Regions from separate parts of the Methylophilus sp. TWE2 genome, predicted to be linked through region 4. Evidence: predicted binding sites of a transcription regulator. Region 4 holds the regulator's gene; each other region holds the start of a gene.
What was found. The regulator sigma-54, encoded in region 4, starts transcription at its own class of promoters, with help from an activator protein. The targets are predictions, from matches to a motif close to TGGCACNNTTCCTGCT.
Positions count from the first base shown of each region.

Region 1: a site for sigma-54 is predicted at 1,392-1,407, ahead of ACJ67_RS01060 (DUF2126 domain-containing protein). Genes of this name have one in related genera too.
Region 2: a site for sigma-54 is predicted at 2,880-2,895, ahead of glnA (type I glutamate--ammonia ligase). Genes of this name have one in related genera too.
Region 3: a site for sigma-54 is predicted at 1,366-1,381, ahead of ACJ67_RS00315 (circularly permuted type 2 ATP-grasp protein). Genes of this name have one in related genera too.

Region 1 covers NZ_CP012020.1:225,295-229,766, reverse strand. The annotation lists gene ACJ67_RS01060 (DUF2126 domain-containing protein) at 1-1,352, opposite strand, end outside; gene ACJ67_RS01055 (SPFH domain-containing protein) at 1,465-2,310, opposite strand; gene ACJ67_RS01050 (NfeD family protein) at 2,349-2,789, opposite strand; gene ACJ67_RS01045 (FAD-binding domain-containing protein) at 2,854-4,101, shown strand; gene ACJ67_RS01040 (valine--tRNA ligase) at 4,151-4,472, shown strand, end outside.
Region 2 covers NZ_CP012020.1:2,982,057-2,986,528, forward strand. The annotation lists gene uvrA (excinuclease ABC subunit UvrA) at 1-584, shown strand, start outside; gene mtgA (monofunctional biosynthetic peptidoglycan transglycosylase) at 726-1,412, opposite strand; gene aroE (shikimate dehydrogenase) at 1,420-2,244, opposite strand; gene ACJ67_RS14025 (rhodanese-like domain-containing protein) at 2,256-2,705, opposite strand; gene glnA (type I glutamate--ammonia ligase) at 3,056-4,465, shown strand.
Region 3 covers NZ_CP012020.1:65,782-70,253, reverse strand. The annotation lists gene ACJ67_RS00325 (serine/threonine-protein kinase) at 1-196, opposite strand, end outside; gene ACJ67_RS00320 (YicC/YloC family endoribonuclease) at 347-1,243, shown strand; gene ACJ67_RS00315 (circularly permuted type 2 ATP-grasp protein) at 1,425-2,918, shown strand; gene ACJ67_RS00310 (alpha-E domain-containing protein) at 2,912-3,856, shown strand; gene ACJ67_RS00305 (transglutaminase family protein) at 3,962-4,472, shown strand, end outside.
Region 4 covers NZ_CP012020.1:2,817,568-2,822,039, forward strand. The annotation lists gene lptB (LPS export ABC transporter ATP-binding protein) at 1-638, shown strand, start outside; gene ACJ67_RS13315 (RNA polymerase factor sigma-54) at 645-2,195, shown strand; gene tyrS (tyrosine--tRNA ligase) at 2,241-3,476, opposite strand; gene ACJ67_RS13325 (anhydro-N-acetylmuramic acid kinase) at 3,592-4,472, shown strand, end outside.

The sequences.
Region 1 (4,472 bases), 490 kb from region 4:
GCGGGAATGACACACGCCGGAGGAAAGCCCAGCATGCCTGCCAGGTGCGTCGCAAACATCTGTGCCTGCTTCACCCCATAGCCATCACTGACGCCCTCGGCAGAAAACAAACTGGCATCGCGCCAGACTGGTTTGCCATCGGACCGCCAGTAAATATTAATCGCCCAGCGAGGCAACGGTTCGCCGGGATACCATTTGCCCTGGCCGTAATGCAAAAAGCCGTTGGGCGCAAAATGCGCTTTCAGACGCAAGGCCAGGTCACCGGCTAATTGCCGTTTATGCTCACCCAGCGCCTGGGTATTCCATTGGGCGCCATCCATATCATCAATCGAGACAAATGTCGGCTCACCGCCTTGCGTCAGCCGCACATCTTGCTTTTTGAGCTGCACATCTACCTTGTCTCCCAGCTTGAGGATGGCCTGCCAGTCCTCTTCGCTGTAAGGCTTGGTCACACGCGGGTCTTCGTGAATGCGCGTCACGGTCATCTCATGGTTAAACGTCACCTCCGCCACATCTGTATATCCCGTCACCGGTGCGGCCGAAGAAGGCAACGCCGTACAAGCAAGCGGGATATGCCCCTCACCTGCCATCAAGCCGGACGTCGGATCCAGCCCGACCCAGCCGGCACCAGGGATAAATACCTCAGTCCAGGCGTGGAGGTCGGTAAAATCCTTATCCGTCCCGCTGGGGCCATCCAGCGCGGCGACATCGGCCTTAAGCTGGATCAGGTAGCCGGAGACAAAGCGGGCGGCCAAGCCCAGATTGCGCATGATCTGCACCAGCAACCAGGCGGAATCCCGGCAGGAACCGGTCAACTTGGTCAGGGTTTCTTCTGGCGTCTGTATGCCCGGCTCCATGCGCACGGTATATCCCACTGCCGCCTGTACATGCTGGTTGACCGCCACCAGAAAATCGACGATGCCCATTTCCGGTTGAATCACCTTTTTCTGCAATTCGGCCATGAGTTGCTTGAGCAAGGGCTCGACCGGATCAGGCTGCAAATAGGCAGTCAGCTCAAATGACTGCTGCTCGGTATATTGAAAAGGATAGTGCTCAGCATATTTCTCGACAAAGAAATCAAACGGATTAATCACCGTCATGTCTGCCACTAAATCGACCGTAAAATCGAGCTCGCGCACCATTTCGGGGAACACATACCGGGCGATGTAGTTGCCGTAAGGGTCTTGCTGCCAGTTGATAAAATGCTTTTCCGGTTTCACGGTCAGCGAATACGACAAAATCGGCGTACGCGCGTGGGCAGCGGGCTTGAGGCGGACTTCGTGTGGAGAAAGGTTAACCAGGCGGTCGAATTGATAGCGGGTGCGGTGATGTAAAGCGACGCGTATAGCCACTGCTGATCCTCAAGAATATTATGATTTTAAGCAGCGTGATGCAGGAAATATGCCAGCCACGCAAAACAGACTCGCGTGGCAGCCATCTAAACAGTAAAAAACGGGGGCTGGATTACTTGCCGCCGCCGACCAGGTTTTTCACCGCACTCACCACATCGCCTGGCATCACGACAATTTTGCTATTGCTGGAGTCTGCCATTTTTTGCAGCGACTGAATGTAGCGATCCCCCAGCAAAAACGTTGCTGAAGTATTATTTTCCTTAACCGCCTCCGCAATCATCTTGATCGCCTCGGCGGAGGCTTTAGCACCCACCATTTGCGCTTCAGCATCTTTACGGGCGGCTTCCAGCCGTGCTTCTGCATTCAGGATCAAAGACTGCTTGGCGCCTTCAGCTTCGGTCACCACGGCCACACGCTCACGCTCGGCCGCTGCCTGACGCTCCATGGCATCCTGCATATTGGCAGAAGGCTTGATATCCTGAATCTCCACACTTTTTACGGTCAGGCCCCAGTCCAGTGCCTCATCGGCAATGGCTTCTTTCAACTCGGCCTTGATGCGGTCACGCGAAGTCAGCGCATGGTTCAGGTCCATGCCACCGATAATCGAACGCAAACTGGTTTGCACCATATTGCGCATGGCCTCACGGAAATTCTCAATACCGTATACCGCACGCTCAATATTGGTCACCTTGATAAAGGCGACCGCATTGGCCAGAATCACCGCGTTATCGCGTGTAATCACCTCTTGCTCGGGTACATCCAAAATGATGTCCTTGGTGGTGACTTTATAACTGACACTACTCAAGATAGGGTTGATCACATGCAAGCCCGGCGTCAGGATGCCAGCGAACTTGCCCAATCTTTCAACCACCCATTCTTCACCTTGCGGCACAATGCGCACGCCTTTGACGATGGCAATCACCACCAGCACAATGACGATTAAACTGACTTCAGTCATGATTACTCCTTTTTCATTAATTCATGGCTAGTGATAGCTCAGGACAACGGGGCAACACGCAGACTATTACCCTCTACTGCCACCACCCTGGCCGCTTGCTGCTCTGCAATCGCAGTATCGGCATATGCCACCCATTCGCGACTGCCCAATACCCCCTGGCTAAAACGGATTCTGCCAGGATTGGCTGGTGAAATAGCCACAATCACCACGCCTTCTCGGCCGATTTCTTCTCCCTGTGCCTGACCCACGCGCAATGCCGGCTTACGCTTTTCCAGTTTTCGCATGACTGCCAGCGCAATCGCCGCCAGCACAGCATAGTTCAAGGCTTGCAATGCCAGTGGCATCTCTGCAAACAAGGCGCACAACACCGCCATTACCAACGCAGCAATGCCCAACCATAAAAAATACAGGGTTCCCACCAGCATTTCCACGCATAGTAGCACCAGGCCTAGTCCACACCACAACCATAAGGCGTTCATCCAAGTATCCTTGCCAACAACATTGCAAGCCATGGTATCACTAGTTATGTCAAAATAGTGTGCCATGACTCATCCAGTCCGCCTTTCACTCGCAACAGACCGACCCACCCGCATGCAACAAATTGCAGATTGCTTTCCGCATGCGCCGGGACCTGCACTGGATACGGCATGGCAAGGAGGGCGCACCATGGCGCTACAACGACTGCAGGCCGTGGACCCCGAATCATATGCCCGTAGCCGTAATCACCTGTCCGGAGCGGTCACCCGGCTTTCACCTTATTTGCGACACGGTTGCATCACCCTGCCGGAAGCGCTTGACCATATCCTGAAAAATTCTGACAAGCGCGCCAACAAACTAGCTTCAGAGTTAAGTTACCGCGATTACTTTCGTCAGGTCTGGTACCGCTTTGGCACCCAAATCATGCAGGAAATGGAGCCGCCTAAAGTCACCCTAGGCCACAACCCATTGCCAGACTTTATTTCGCAGGGATTTACCGGACTCATTTGCATGGATGAGATCGTGCGGTCGCTGCAGCAGCAAGGTTATGTCCACAACCATGCCCGCATGTGGCTGGCTGCTTATCTGTTACATTGGCTCAAAGTTGACTGGCGCCAGGCAGCTGACTGGTTTGAGCAGCAGTTACTGGATGGTGATATCGCGTCCAATCACCTTTCATGGCAATGGATAGCCTCCAGCTTTAGCAACAAGCCCTATTACTTCAATAAGGAAAACATTATTAAGTTTGGTGGGGAAGCCTGGTGTCATCAGTGCAAAATCAAATGCCCTTTCGCCAGCAGCTACGAAACCTTACAGCAACGCCTGTTTCCCGAAGATATCCGCGACAACCGCGAGACAGATTTACAACCTCTAGCGAACACTTCGCAATCACCCTTATCCACCATTTCAGATGCCTTATCGGAGTTGGTCTGGGTACATGATGAAATGCTTTCGCCCGAGCATCCTTTACATACGCTGGATATGCCAGCCATTTTTGTGTTTGACCCGGAAATCCATGGACACTGGCCGCTCAAACGTCTGGAATTCATGGCTGATTGCCTCGCAGAAATGCCAGGGACACAAATATGGCATGGAAACACCAGGCAAGTCCTGACGCAGCTCTCCGAGGGACAGATATCAAGCATGGATACACCGCAACCAGTACTCAAGCAAGCGGTGGCAGGCTTGCAGGTGCGATGGCAACCCGAAAACCGCATCACTGACGTGACATTAACCGATCATCAGCTGATGCGCTTCAGCCGATACTGGAAGGTGGTCGCGCCGACTCTCAACGATAGATTTTACACGGCTTGAAACAGCGGCCAGCCCCTGCCCACTGGCCCGCTGTGTTAAAATCACGCGCATGACTACTCCTACTCAAAACTCCAATCCAGCGCGCGAACTCGCTAAATCGTTTGATCCTAAATCCATCGAAAGCCAGTGGTATGCCTTCTGGGAAAGCAAAGGTTTCTATGCCGCCGGCATGAACCCCGACGTCAATGACAATTTCTGCATTTTACTGCCCCCGCCCAACGTCACAGGCACCTTACATATGGGCCATGGCTTTAACCAGACCATCATGGATGCGTTGACCCGCTATCACCGCATGCGTGGCGACAACACTTTGTGGCAACCAGGCACTGATCATGCAGGCATCGCGACACAGATTGTGGTTGAGCGTCAGC
Region 2 (4,472 bases), 160 kb from region 4:
ACTTTTTGCCCGATGTGTATGTGCCTTGCGATGTGTGCAAAGGCCAGCGCTACAACCGCGAAACGCTGGAAATCCAATTCAAGGGCAAAAACATCCACGAAGTACTTGAGATGACAGTAGAGCAAGCGCATCAGTTTTTCAATGCGCAACCCGTGATCGAACGCAAACTGAAAACCCTGCTTGATGTCGGCCTCGGTTACATCACCCTGGGCCAATCGGCAACTACACTGTCCGGGGGGGAAGCACAGCGCGTTAAACTGTCGCTAGAACTCAGCAAGCGCGATACGGGTCGCACGCTCTATATTCTGGATGAACCGACGACCGGCCTGCATTTTGCGGATATCCAGCTGCTGCTGGATGTGATTCATCGCTTACGTGATGCTGGCAATACAGTGGTGATTATCGAGCATAACCTGGATGTGATTAAAACCGCAGACTGGCTGATTGATATGGGCCCAGAAGGCGGTGACGGCGGCGGAACAGTGGTCGGTGTAGGCTCACCAGAGGAACTGGCAAAAAATACGGCCAGTTATACTGGCCGTTACCTCACACCCTTGTTGAAACATCTCGCTGTAAAGGGCTAAGGTCAACATGCAACCGGCCCCCAGACGCACATTTAATCCATAGTGCATCCAATACGGATGTGGTTGGCCACATACATATATTTATATCAAATATTGTATGTGGCGGTGATTGGCTTCGATCACCTAAACAAGCGCTGAAAATCAGGGTATTTTGACCAATCGCATGCGTGCCTGTATGGTGGCAGCATGTCGGCTCAGGTAGCGCGTACTGCGATGTAGATCATAAAAACGCGGGTTGGGGATCATGGCCGCGAGTCGTGCAGCCTGCGCTGGCCCAAGCGCCCGTGCACTCCCATGAAAATAATGGCGCGCAGCCGCTTCAGCACCAAACACGCCTTCACCCCACTCAATCACATTCAGGTAAATCTCGAGAATACGGCGTTTGGTCATGAGCTTTTCCAGCATGAAGGTGATCACGGCCTCTTGGGCTTTGCGCCAGGGCGTTCTATGTCCGGATAAAAACAAATTCTTCGCCAGTTGCTGGCTAATGGTAGAACCGCCAGCGACAATTTTGCCTTTCTTGAGGTTTTTCTCAAAAGCGGTTTCTATCCCCACCCAGTCAAAACCCTCATGCTCGACAAATTTGCTGTCTTCCGCCGCGATCACGGCCCGTTTCAAATGGTTGCTGATGCGGGCATAAGGCACCCATTGCTGTTGCAACTTTGCGTCGGGACGGCGCTCCTGGATGACTTCAAGCCGCGTCTCCATAAATGCGGTGGATGCTGGGTTGTGATCTACCCACCACAAAATGTGCAGCAGCACCCAAACCTGGTACAAAAGCACCCACAGCAACAAGATGCCAAAGAAAAGTTTAATGGCTTGTTTCATTGAAAGATTAAGATTGGCGGAAAGACTGAATCACCGGGGCGGTCTCCGGACGCAAACCATGCCAAAGAAAAAACGCTTCAGCTGCCTGTTCCACCAGCATACCCAAACCATCCGCCACCTGCGCCCCTGCCGCACGGGCCTGCTGCATAAATGGCGTTTCACGGCCATACATCATGTCGTAGGCCAGGGTATTGGCCTGAAATATGTCCACCGGGAGTTGTAACGAGCTATCCGTTAATCCGGCTGAGGTCGCATTAATGACGATGTCATATGCTAGAGATAAATCCACGAAAGTCTTCACTTGCAATATTGTCTCACCGGAGACAGGGTGACTGGAAAATTTGTCCAACATCGCTTGTGCCTTGTCGACGCTACGATTGGCCACGGTCAAATGTGACGGCTTTTGTTGCAGCAGAGGCAGCATCACGCCTTGGGCCGCACCGCCAGCCCCAAGCAATAACACTTTTTTTCCAGCTAACAGGGTATGCTGATGCTGGAGAATGTCGTTCACCAGCCCACAGCCATCGGTGTTATCACCGGCGATATGCCGCTCATTAAAGCTTAAGGTATTGACTGCACCAGCTGCCTGCGCACGTGCAGACAATGTCTGGCAGGCATTAAAAGCCTCAAACTTAAAAGGCACGGTCACATTGGCACCCAAATAACCTTCCGCACGCAACCGTTGTAGCGTGACATCGAATCCATCCAGCGGTGCCAAAACCTTTTCATAAACAATCACTTTACTGAACTGTTTAGCAAAAGCCTGGTGAATCAACGGCGATTTGCTGTGTTCAATCGGATTGCCAATCACTGCATATTTTTCAACGGCCATACGATATGAAATTAATTAGTCCAGGGCAATCCGGCATGTTTCCAGCCATTGATCAAAGTGCGTTGTTTGTGCTCGTTTGCCTCACCTTCAAAGCCCTCCAACATATTATAAACTTTGGTATAACCCAGTTTTTGAGCCAATAATGCAGCATTGTGGCTACGGCCACCGGTGCGGCACATAAAGATCACGGTGCTATCTTTGTCCACCTGCTTTTGTAATTGATCGCAGAATTCAGGATTTGCCACCATCCCAGGATAAAAAGCCCACTCAATATGCATCGCCAGCGGTACACGCCCCACTAACTCGAGCTCCGCACGTGATCGCACATCCACAAGCTTGATGGCACTGTCTTGACTGATGGCTTCAAACACTTCTGTCGGCGTCAGGGCACCAGCGTACGGCAAATTATTTTCAGCACCTCTGACATTTGCCTCGTTCAATATTTTTTGTAACTTATCCAAACTTAACCTTCTTCTGAATCAAACTATAAAATAGCGAGTATACCTTTGAAATTCCTACAACTGACAATGCACCATTTAAGTGCTCAATTTGTTGCAATGCACACAAATAGTGCTTACCGTTTTGAATATTTTATGCACGTTCCCCATAAACCACCACAAATGCATATGTTTGCGTGGCATGCTTCCTGCTAATATTACATACTAAGATTTAATGTAATTCCGGATTTCCAGAATCCAGACTCACCAAAATCCATTTGTACTTGCTCACGTTTCGGGACATCCGCAACATGCCCCGTTTTTTGCGTGAGCAATTTGAATCATTTTAGACCTTGATCACTGAGGAGAATGTAATGTCCGTTGCAAACGTAATGAAATTGGTTGCGGAAAACGACATCAAATTTGTTGATTTCCGTTTTACCGACACCAGAGGTAAAGAACAACACGTGTCCGTGCCTGTTTCTCACTTCGACGAAGATAAATTTACTGAAGGCCATGCGTTTGACGGTTCTTCAATTGCAGGCTGGAAAGGCATTCAAGCCTCCGACATGCAATTGATGCCTGACCCAACGACTGCATTTATCGATCCATTCTTTGATGAGCCAACCCTGGTTTTGACCTGCGACGTGGTTGATCCAACAGATGGTAAAGGTTATGACCGTGACCCACGCTCTCTGGCAAAACGCGCTGAAGCTTACCTGAAATCCAGCGGCCTGGGCGATACAGCATTCTTCGGTCCTGAACCAGAGTTCTTCATTTTTGACAGCGTTGAGTGGAATGCCGGCATGCAAGGCTGTTCCGTAAAAATCAACTCCGAAGAAGGCGCTTGGGCATCTGGCGACAAATTCGAAGGCGGCAACACCGGCCACCGTCCAGCGGTTAAAGGCGGTTACTTCCCAGTACCACCCGTCGACTCATTCCAGGACATCCGTTCTGCCATGGTGATGACTTTAGAAGAGCTGGGCGTGCCTGTTGAAGTACACCACCACGAAGTAGCAACTGCTGGCCAGTGCGAAATCGGTACTAAATTCAGCACTCTGGTACAACGTGCCGACTGGACTCAAATCCTGAAATACGTCGTGTTAAACACAGCTCACGCTTATGGCAAAACAGCCACATTCATGCCAAAACCAATCGTTGGCGACAACGGTTCAGGCATGCACGTTCACCAGTCTATCTGGAAAGACGGCAAGAACCTGTTTGCAGGTAATGGCTACGCTGGCCTGAGCGATTTCGCCCTGTACTACATCGGCGGTATCATCAAGCACGCACGTGCCCTGAATGCGATCACCAACCCAGGTACCAACTCCTACAAGCGCTTGGTTCCAGGCTTTGAAGCGCCAGTAAAACTGGCTTACTCTGCGAAAAACCGTTCTGCTTCTATCCGCGTACCATTCGTACACAGCGATAAAGCACGCCGTATTGAAGCGCGTTTCCCAGACCCTACCGCTAACCCATATCTGGCATTCGCTGCCTTGATGATGGCGGGTCTGGACGGCGTTCAGAACAAGATTCACCCAGGTGAACCAGCCACTAAAGACTTGTACCATCTGCCACCAGAAGAAGATGCATTGATCCCAACCGTGTGTTCATCACTTGATCAAGCACTGGAGCACTTGGACAAAGACCGTGAGTTCCTGACACGCGGCGGTGTATTCTCTGACGACTTCATCGATGCATACATCGCGTTGAAGATGGACGAAGTGACTAAACTGCGTATGACACCTCACCCAGTTGAGTTCGGTCTGTACTACTCCTGCTAAGCTAGTC
Region 3 (4,472 bases), 330 kb from region 4:
ATCGGATATGCGTATGTTCGTCGCGCTCAGCCAGCGTCACTGGCATATATTCCTTGATGGCGACGGTATTTTTTTGCGGATCTTGCGCCAGATAGACGAAACTGAACCCGCCCAGACTCAACACCTTGGTAATGGTGTAGTCATGCAGCGCAGTGCCTACCGGCAAGGCAAAATCAAATTTATTAGAGAGCTTCACTAGCGCTTTAACGTCACCATCATGGCTTTTATTAAGGGAAAGCCCGCATTGTGTGGCCTGAATCACGGGTTTTCTTTTATCTTTTTGCTATTTTCGCATATCGATAGCGCATTTGATACAATCCCTCCGTTTGCTTCCCAGCCCAAGACGATGAACATGACAGCCAAAAAATCCGCCAACGATCAACCTATTTTAAGCATGACCGGCTTTGCCGCAGCGGAGTCACGCTTCCCCGGCGGCCTGCTGCTCATCGAATTACGCGCGGTGAATCATCGCTACCTCGAACTCAACGTGAAAATTGAGGATAGCTTGCGCCAGTATGAGGCGCACATTCGCGAGCAGTTGCAAACCCGGCTTGGTCGCGGCAAGGTAGAGTGCCGGATTAGCCTCAAAAGCGATAGCGCTGCGACCAACCTGGCATTAAACCCGGCCATGGTGGCGCAAATTGCGCAAACGCTTGGCGAATTACAGCAACATTTCCCACAGGCGCAACCTGTTAACCTGGTCGAGGTGTTCAAGCTGCCAGGGGTGTTGCAAAGCGAAGCGGTCGATGCTGAAACTTTGGCTCAAAGCGTACAGAGTGGTTTGTCACAAGCGATAGACGAACTGATTGCCGCCCGCCAGCGTGAGGGCGAAAAACTCAAGCAGGTACTGCTGGACCGTCTACAAGGCGTGCGTGAGCAGATCAGCATCGTCAAACCGCTACTGCCAGCGCTGGTGAGCCAGTATCAGGAAAAACTGACCACCAAATTACGCGAGGCCATGCAGGCAGATGACGACCGCGTACGCCAGGAAATTGTACTGTATGCACAACGGATTGATGTTGATGAAGAATTGGCGCGATTGAATTCCCATATTACCGAAATGGACCGCATCCTGAGTGCAGGCGGTGCCGTGGGCAAAAAGCTGGATTTCCTGATGCAGGAAATGAACCGCGAAGCTAATACACTAGGCTCCAAATCAGTCGCGATTGAAACCACGCAGGTTTCCATGCAGCTCAAAGTGCTGATTGAGCAAATGCGCGAACAAATTCAGAATATTGAATAACCCTGTTTAAAACCCGGTTTGCACCAAAACCGTGATTCAAAAGCGCACCTAAATGGTGCGCTTTGTTTTTCAAACTCCCTCAACAAGACAATAACTACTTGATTTAAATACACTTAATAGGCTGGCACACGGCTTGCTCTTATTTAATTGATTTTTACAAGCAAGGCAAAGGTCCAGCATCATGACGCAATCAGCAAAACAGTTTTTTGATGAAATGCAGGGCTATGGGGGCAACGTACGGGCCATTTACCAGGCATACAAGCATTGGTTAAGTGATGTGCCTACGCAACAACTGGCCGCCAAGCGTGCCGAAGCTGAGGTTTTGTTCCGCCGTGTGGGGATTACCTTTAATGTGTATGGCGAAGAAGATGGCGCCGAGCGTTTAATTCCGTTTGATGTCATTCCGCGCATGATTTCTGCCAGTGAATGGGCGCACCTGTCCAAAGGCGCCGTTCAACGCGTCCGCGCGCTTAATATGTTCCTGCATGATATTTACCATGATCAGGAAATCATCAAAGCCGGTATCGTGCCGAATAGCATTTTAAGTAATGCGCAATACCGGCCAGAGATGGTGGGTGTGAATGTGCCTAATCAGGTGTATGCGCATGTAGCTGGCATTGACCTGGTCCGCACCAGTGAATCGCAGTTTTATGTGCTCGAAGACAACCTGCGCACACCGTCCGGCGTGTCTTACATGCTGGAAGACCGCAAGATGATGATGCGATTGTTCCCGGATTTGTTTAAGAAATACCCGATTGCGCCCGTGGAGCATTACCCACATGTGTTGCTGAATAACCTGCGCTCGGTGGCACAAACCGGCGTCACCGACCCAACCGTCGTGCTCCTTTCACCAGGGGCCTATAACAGCGCCTACTTTGAACATGCCTTCCTCGCCCAGCAAATGGGCATAGAACTGGTGGAAGGCCAGGATTTGTTTGTTCGTAATAACGCCGTCTACATGCGCACCACACAAGGCCCGCAAAGGGTGGATGTGATTTACCGCCGCATCGACGACGACTTCCTTGACCCTCTGGTGTTCAAGCCCGATTCCCTGTTGGGCGTGCCAGGTCTGCTCTCCGTTTACCGCAATGGTGGCGTCACATTGGCTAACGCTGTAGGCACCGGCGTGGCCGATGACAAGGCGACGTATATCTACGTGCCGGAGATGATCAAGTTCTATCTGGGTGAATCTCCTATCCTGCAGAACGTGCCTACGTATCAACTCAGCAAGGAAGATGATCTGGCCTATGTGCTGGATCATCTGCCCGAGCTGGTCGTGAAAGAAGTACAGGGCTCCGGCGGCTACGGCATGCTGGTTGGCCCCACTGCCAGCAAGCAGGAAATTGAAGAATTCCGCTTGCGCATTGTTTCTAAACCTTCTAATTACATTGCACAGCCGACGTTGGCACTGTCGACCTGCCCGACGCTGGTCGATCAGGGCATCGCCCCTCGCCATGTGGACCTGCGCCCATTTGTACTGTCAGGCAAAACCGTCAGTGTGGTACCGGGCGGCCTGTCACGCGTAGCACTTAAGGAAGGCTCCCTCGTTGTCAACTCCTCACAAGGGGGTGGTACCAAAGATACCTGGGTGCTGGAACGGGATGATGTCTGTGCCGAAACCCTGCAACCGCAAATGGCTGCACAACAAATCAATCAAGAGGCCGTCATATGTTAAGCCGTACCGCAGACCACTTATACTGGATGGCACGCTATATCGAGCGCACTGAAAACGTCGCGCGCGTGCTGGATGTCACCTACAACATGTCTTTGCTGCCTTCTGACAGCAGCAATGAAGAAGAGCTATGGGATACGGTACTCGAAATTGCCGGTATCCGCGATATTTATGACGCGACCTATAAGGAGCTCAACGCGACCAATGTGATCAAGCATCTGGTCATGGACAGCAACAACCCATCCAGCATTTACAGCTCCCTGCGTAGCGCGCGCGAAAATGCACGCGCCGTGCGCGTCGCGATGACCACCGAAACCTGGGAGAACATGAACACCTTATGGCTGGAATTCGGCCAGTACATCAAGCAGGACCTGACAAAAACCGGCCTCAGTGAGTTTTGTGAGTGGGTGAAAAGCCGTTCTCACCTGTTCCGCGGCGTGTGCTTTGGCACCATGTTGCGCGATGAAGCCTTCAGTTTTGTCCGACTGGGCACGTTTATGGAGCGCGCCGATAATACGGCACGCCTGCTGGATGTGAAATATGAATTTTTAATCCCCATGCAGGAAGCCAATGATGGCGCGGTCGATTACTACGAATGGAGCGCCGTGTTGCGCTCAGTCTCGGCCTTCCAGGCTTACCAGAAGGTATACCGTGATGCGATTGAGCCGATGAAAGTGTCTGAATTGCTGATCTTGCGCGAGGACATGCCGCGCTCGCTACACGCCTGTTATGCCGAAATCATGCCGATTTTGCGCCAGGTGGCCGGAAGCCGCCAGACCGAGGCTGAGCGTTTAGCCGGGCAAATGCACGCCAAACTGCATTATGGCCGCATGCTGGATATCGTCAGGGATGGGGTACACCATTTTCTAGATGATTTTATTCTTGCCAACCGCAGACTGGGTGAAGAAATACAACGTAATTTTTTAAATGCGACGGCGTGATGCGAGAAGCGTACACATGATTTCGCCATAGATTGCCATGAGCCCCTCGTGCGCAGACTGTTATAAAACAGCGCTGCGCTTTTTTACTTTAACCCAGACCACATCATGCTGCTCAACATTGAACACCAGACCCAATATGTTTTCAGTGAAATGGTGCAATACACCATACAGCAGTTACGCCTGACGCCGCGCAACGGATATAGGCAAGCGGTCAAACACTGGCAGATCAAGGTCAATGGCCAATTGACGCCTTTTGAAGATGCCTTTGGTAATCTATCCCACACTTTGGTCATAGACCAGCCTCATGAAGCCCTTTTGATTACGGTGTCTGGCGCCGTGGAAACTGGCGTTGAGACAGAGCCGCCAGAGCAGGCTTTGCCAGCAGAAATTTATCTGCGGGATACACCATTGACGCAAGCAGATGCCGCCATGGCCGAATTTGCCAGACCGTTTGCGAATGCACCCTTAACTGACTTGATGCACGCTTTGCGTGAGCGTATGCAATACATTAAAGGCGCAACGCAGGTGGATACCCCTGCAGCTCAAGCTTTCCGGCTTGGCAAGGGCGTCTGCCAGGACCATGCCCATGCTTTTATCGGCTGCTGCCGTAGCCTGG
Region 4 (4,472 bases):
GCGAAGTCATTGGTTTGCTGGGCCCCAATGGTGCTGGTAAAACCACCAGCTTTTACATGATTGTCGGACTTGTGGCCCTGGACGACGGTGAAATCAGCCTGAATGGGGCCGATGTCAGCCACGCGCCCATGCATGAGCGCGCACGCATGGGACTCGCTTATTTACCGCAAGAGGCCTCCATCTTCCGTAAAATGTCGGTCACCGACAATATTATGTCCATTCTGGAAACGCGTCCCTATAACGACGAAGAGCGTGAGGCAAGGCTGGAATCATTACTGGACCAGCTGCATATCCAGCATATCCGCAACAGCCAGGCCGTGAGCTTGTCTGGCGGTGAGCGCCGTCGTGTGGAAATCGCGCGATGCCTGGCCACGGACCCGAAATTCATCCTGCTAGACGAGCCCTTTGCCGGGATTGACCCAATTGCAGTGATTGAGATCCAGAAAATCATCCGCTACCTGAGCAGCCAGAATATTGGCATCTTGATCACTGACCATAATGTACGCGAAACTCTGGACATTTGCGATCGCGCATATATCGTCAATGAAGGCGCCGTGTTTGCGGCTGGCACACCCGACGAAATCATCCAGAATGAAGGTGTTCGTGAAGTTTACCTGGGTAAGAACTTTAGGTTGTAATTTGTTATGAAGCAAAACCTGCAATTACGCATTTCACAAAACCTGGCACTGACTCCGCAGCTACAACAGTCTATCCGTCTGTTACAGTTATCCACATTGGAGCTCAGCCAGGAGCTGGAAACCATTCTTCAGGAAAACCCGTTGCTGGAGATGGCCGATGGAGAAGAAGGCGAGTTTGAGGACAATTCAGCAACCCCTACCGAAGCTATCGAATCAGTCCATGCAGACGATGCCAACTCGTTTGACCTGGCCACCCAGCAAGAAATTACTGCACCTGCCGAGACGCTGCGCGAAGACTTACATGATGAACTTGGCAGCAATGAAGGCGAACTGGCCAATCTCAGCGAAGAATTCAACCCTCCCGAATTTGAAGATAATTACGAAGAGTTTGGCAGCACCAGCAACTGGGATGAGGCAGGCCGCAACAACCTTGATGATGAGGATAGTGATTTTTCGCGGCAGGATGCCAGCAATATCAGCCTGCGCGAGCATTTACTGGACCAGATTCAACTGGCGCATCTGTCACAGCGTGACATGACGCTGGTCAAGTTGCTGCTCGACAGCATAAATGACGACGGCTACCTTGAGCAAGACTTGCAGGAAATTGTTGAACACCTGCCGCTTGAGCTCGAAGTTGAGCTGCTTGAACTTGAGACCGCACTCAAACTGATACAGAACCTGGACCCGGTAGGTGTCGGAGCCCGTGACTTGCGGGAATGCCTGTTATTGCAACTGCAACACTTGCCGTCAGAAACGCCTTATTTACGTACGGCCATGGCACTCGCAAAAGATCATTTGGCCCTGCTGGCCAATAAAGACTTTGTCAAATTGCGCAAACTGCTCAGTTGCGATGAAACCGCACTGAAAGGAGCGCAACAACTCATTCGCCAGCAAAACCCCAAACCTGGCAGCGAATTTGCCACCTTTAGTCACGACCACTTTATCCAGCATGATGTGGTAGTCAAAAAAATCAAAGGTATCTGGGTCGCATCGCTCAACGATGGCGTGATTCCCAAACTGCGTATCAACCAACTGTATGCTGACATCCTCAAACGCAACCGCGAAAGCTCAGGCCAGTATCTGCAAAGCCAGATGCAGGAAGCAAAATGGATGATCAAAAATATCCAGCAGCGCTTCTCCACCATTCTGCGCGTGTCGCAAGCGATTGTAGACCGTCAGCGCAACTTCTTTGAGCATGGCGACATTGCCATGCGGCCATTGGTGCTTCGTGAAATTGCCGAAGAGCTAGATTTGCATGAAAGCACTGTTTCACGAGTCACCACGCATAAATATATGCTCACACCGCGTGGCGTTTACGAGCTCAAATATTTCTTTGGCAGTTCGGTGGCAACTGATGCGGGCGGCTCTTGCTCGGCGACGGCCATCCGCGCCTTGATCAAACAAATGGTGGCAGAAGAAAACCCGAAAAAACCGCTCTCGGATAACCAGATTACAGATACCTTGGCTCAACAAGGCATTGTGGTCGCGCGGCGTACCATTGCCAAATACCGTGAGTCTTTGAATATTCCGCCCGCCAATTTACGCAAATCGCTTTAAACAAAAAGGCCGCAGATGCGGCCTTTTTTTATTGCTCGAGCGTCTTTATTTAATCGTGATTTTTGCAAACTTGCGCTTGCCCACTTGGGCGACCACCGTCACACCTTTAGACAATGGTAGATTCTTGTCTTCAACCTTGACGCTATCCAGCTTGACGCCGCCCTGCTGTATTGCACGCATTGCTTCACTGGTGCTTTCTACCAGCCCCGCCTGCTTCAATAACTGGCTAATGCCTATACTGTCAGTCTCGATAATGACTTCTACCTCTGGCACATCATCTGGGATACCACCTTTGGCACGTGTCTGAAAATCCTGCAAGGCTTTTTCAGCTGCAGCCTGACCATGAAAACGCGCCACGACTTCCTGTGCAAACCCCACCTTGATATTGCGTGGATTTTCACCAGCCGCTACTTGGGCCTTCCATTGTGCAATGTTTTCCAATGAGGCGAAGGACAACAAATCGATATAACGCCACATCAACTCATCCGAAATGGACATGATCTTGGCAAAAATCGTTTCCGGGGCTTCACTAATGCCGATATAGTTACCCAGTGATTTGGACATCTTGTTAACGCCATCCAACCCTTCGAGCAAGGGCATCATGAGGACACATTGCTGTGACTGACCAGCCTGCTTTTGCAACTCGCGTCCCATCAGCAGGTTGAATTTCTGGTCGGTGCCACCTAACTCCAAATCCGCTTGCAAGGCAACCGAGTCATAGCCTTGCAACAAGGGATACAGGAACTCATGAATCGCAATCGGCTGATTACCTTTAAAGCGCTTGGAGAAGTCATCACGCTCCAGCATACGCGCCACGGTATGGCTGGCTGCCAGCTTGATCATGCCAGCTGCGCCCAGTTCGCTTAACCATTTGGAGTTGAAGACGATCTCGGTTTTGGCAGGATCCAGGATTTTAAATACCTGTTCGGCATAGGTATCGGCATTGAGCTTCACCTGCTCAACCGTTAACGGCGGGCGCGTGGCGCTTTTGCCAGTGGGGTCACCAATCATGCCCGTGAAGTCACCAATCAGGAATAAAATCTGGTGTCCCAGATCCTGCAACTGGCGCAATTTGTTAATCAGCACCGTATGCCCCAAATGCAAGTCTGGTGCGGTCGGGTCAAAACCTGCCTTCACGCGAAGTGGCTTGCCTGTTTTCAGTTTTTCCACCAGCTCTTGTTCGATCAGCAGCTCGTCTGCCCCGCGCTTGATAATCGCCAGCGCTTGCACGATTTCCGGACTTAAAACTTCGACGGCTGAGGATTGGGTTACGTCTGTCATAAGGATTTTCTGCAACGTGCTCGAGGCACGCTTTGATATCAAGTTAAAGCGCCTATTTTAACGTAATCCCGCGCTTTTCTGTATGCCAGCCAACGTCAGTGTTAAACTTATGTCTATGAATCCTCCTGCATTACCCACTTCCTCCCGCCTGTTTATTGGCCTGATGTCCGGCACCAGTCTGGATGGGGTAGATGCGGTTGTCGTCTCGCAGCAGGGTGAACTTGTGAAGCAAAAAGGACAATATTTCGCGCCCTATCCGGTGGACCTCAAGCAATCATTGCTTGATTTGCATACGCCAGCACAGCATGAATTACACCAAGCGGCGATCATCGCCAACCGCCTGGCTGATCTTTACGCACAAGCGGTGAATGGCTTATTGTCTGCATCCAACCTGACAGCCGGCGAAATTACTGCAATAGGCTGCCACGGACAAACCGTACGTCACTGCCCTGATTTAACAGCAGGACAAGCCTATACCCTGCAGCTGGGCAACCATGCCCGTCTGGCCGAATTGACCGGGATTACGGTCGTAGGTGATTTCCGTAGCCGCGACATTGCTGCAGGCGGTCAAGGCGCGCCGCTGGTCCCCGCATTTCACCAGGCCATCTTTGCTGCACCTGATAAACACCGCGTGATTGTCAATATAGGCGGCATTGCTAACCTCAGTGATTTACCTGTGAATGGCAAAGTGACCGGCTTTGACTCCGGCCCGGGCAACCTGCTGATGGATGCCTGGACATTACAGCATACCGGCAACAGTTATGATGCCAGTGGCGCGTGGGCAGTGAGAGGGGAACTCAATCCCAGCCTACTGCAGTCCCTATTATCCGACCCTTATTTTGCACAATCCATCCCAAAAAGTACGGGGCGTGACTTATTTAATCAGGCGTGGCTAGCGCAACATCTGGCCATGCACTCTGACACCCCCCAAAATATCGCACGCACCTTGCTGGAGCTCACTGCCGTGACCATTGCGCAGGCCTTGCAGCAATATTG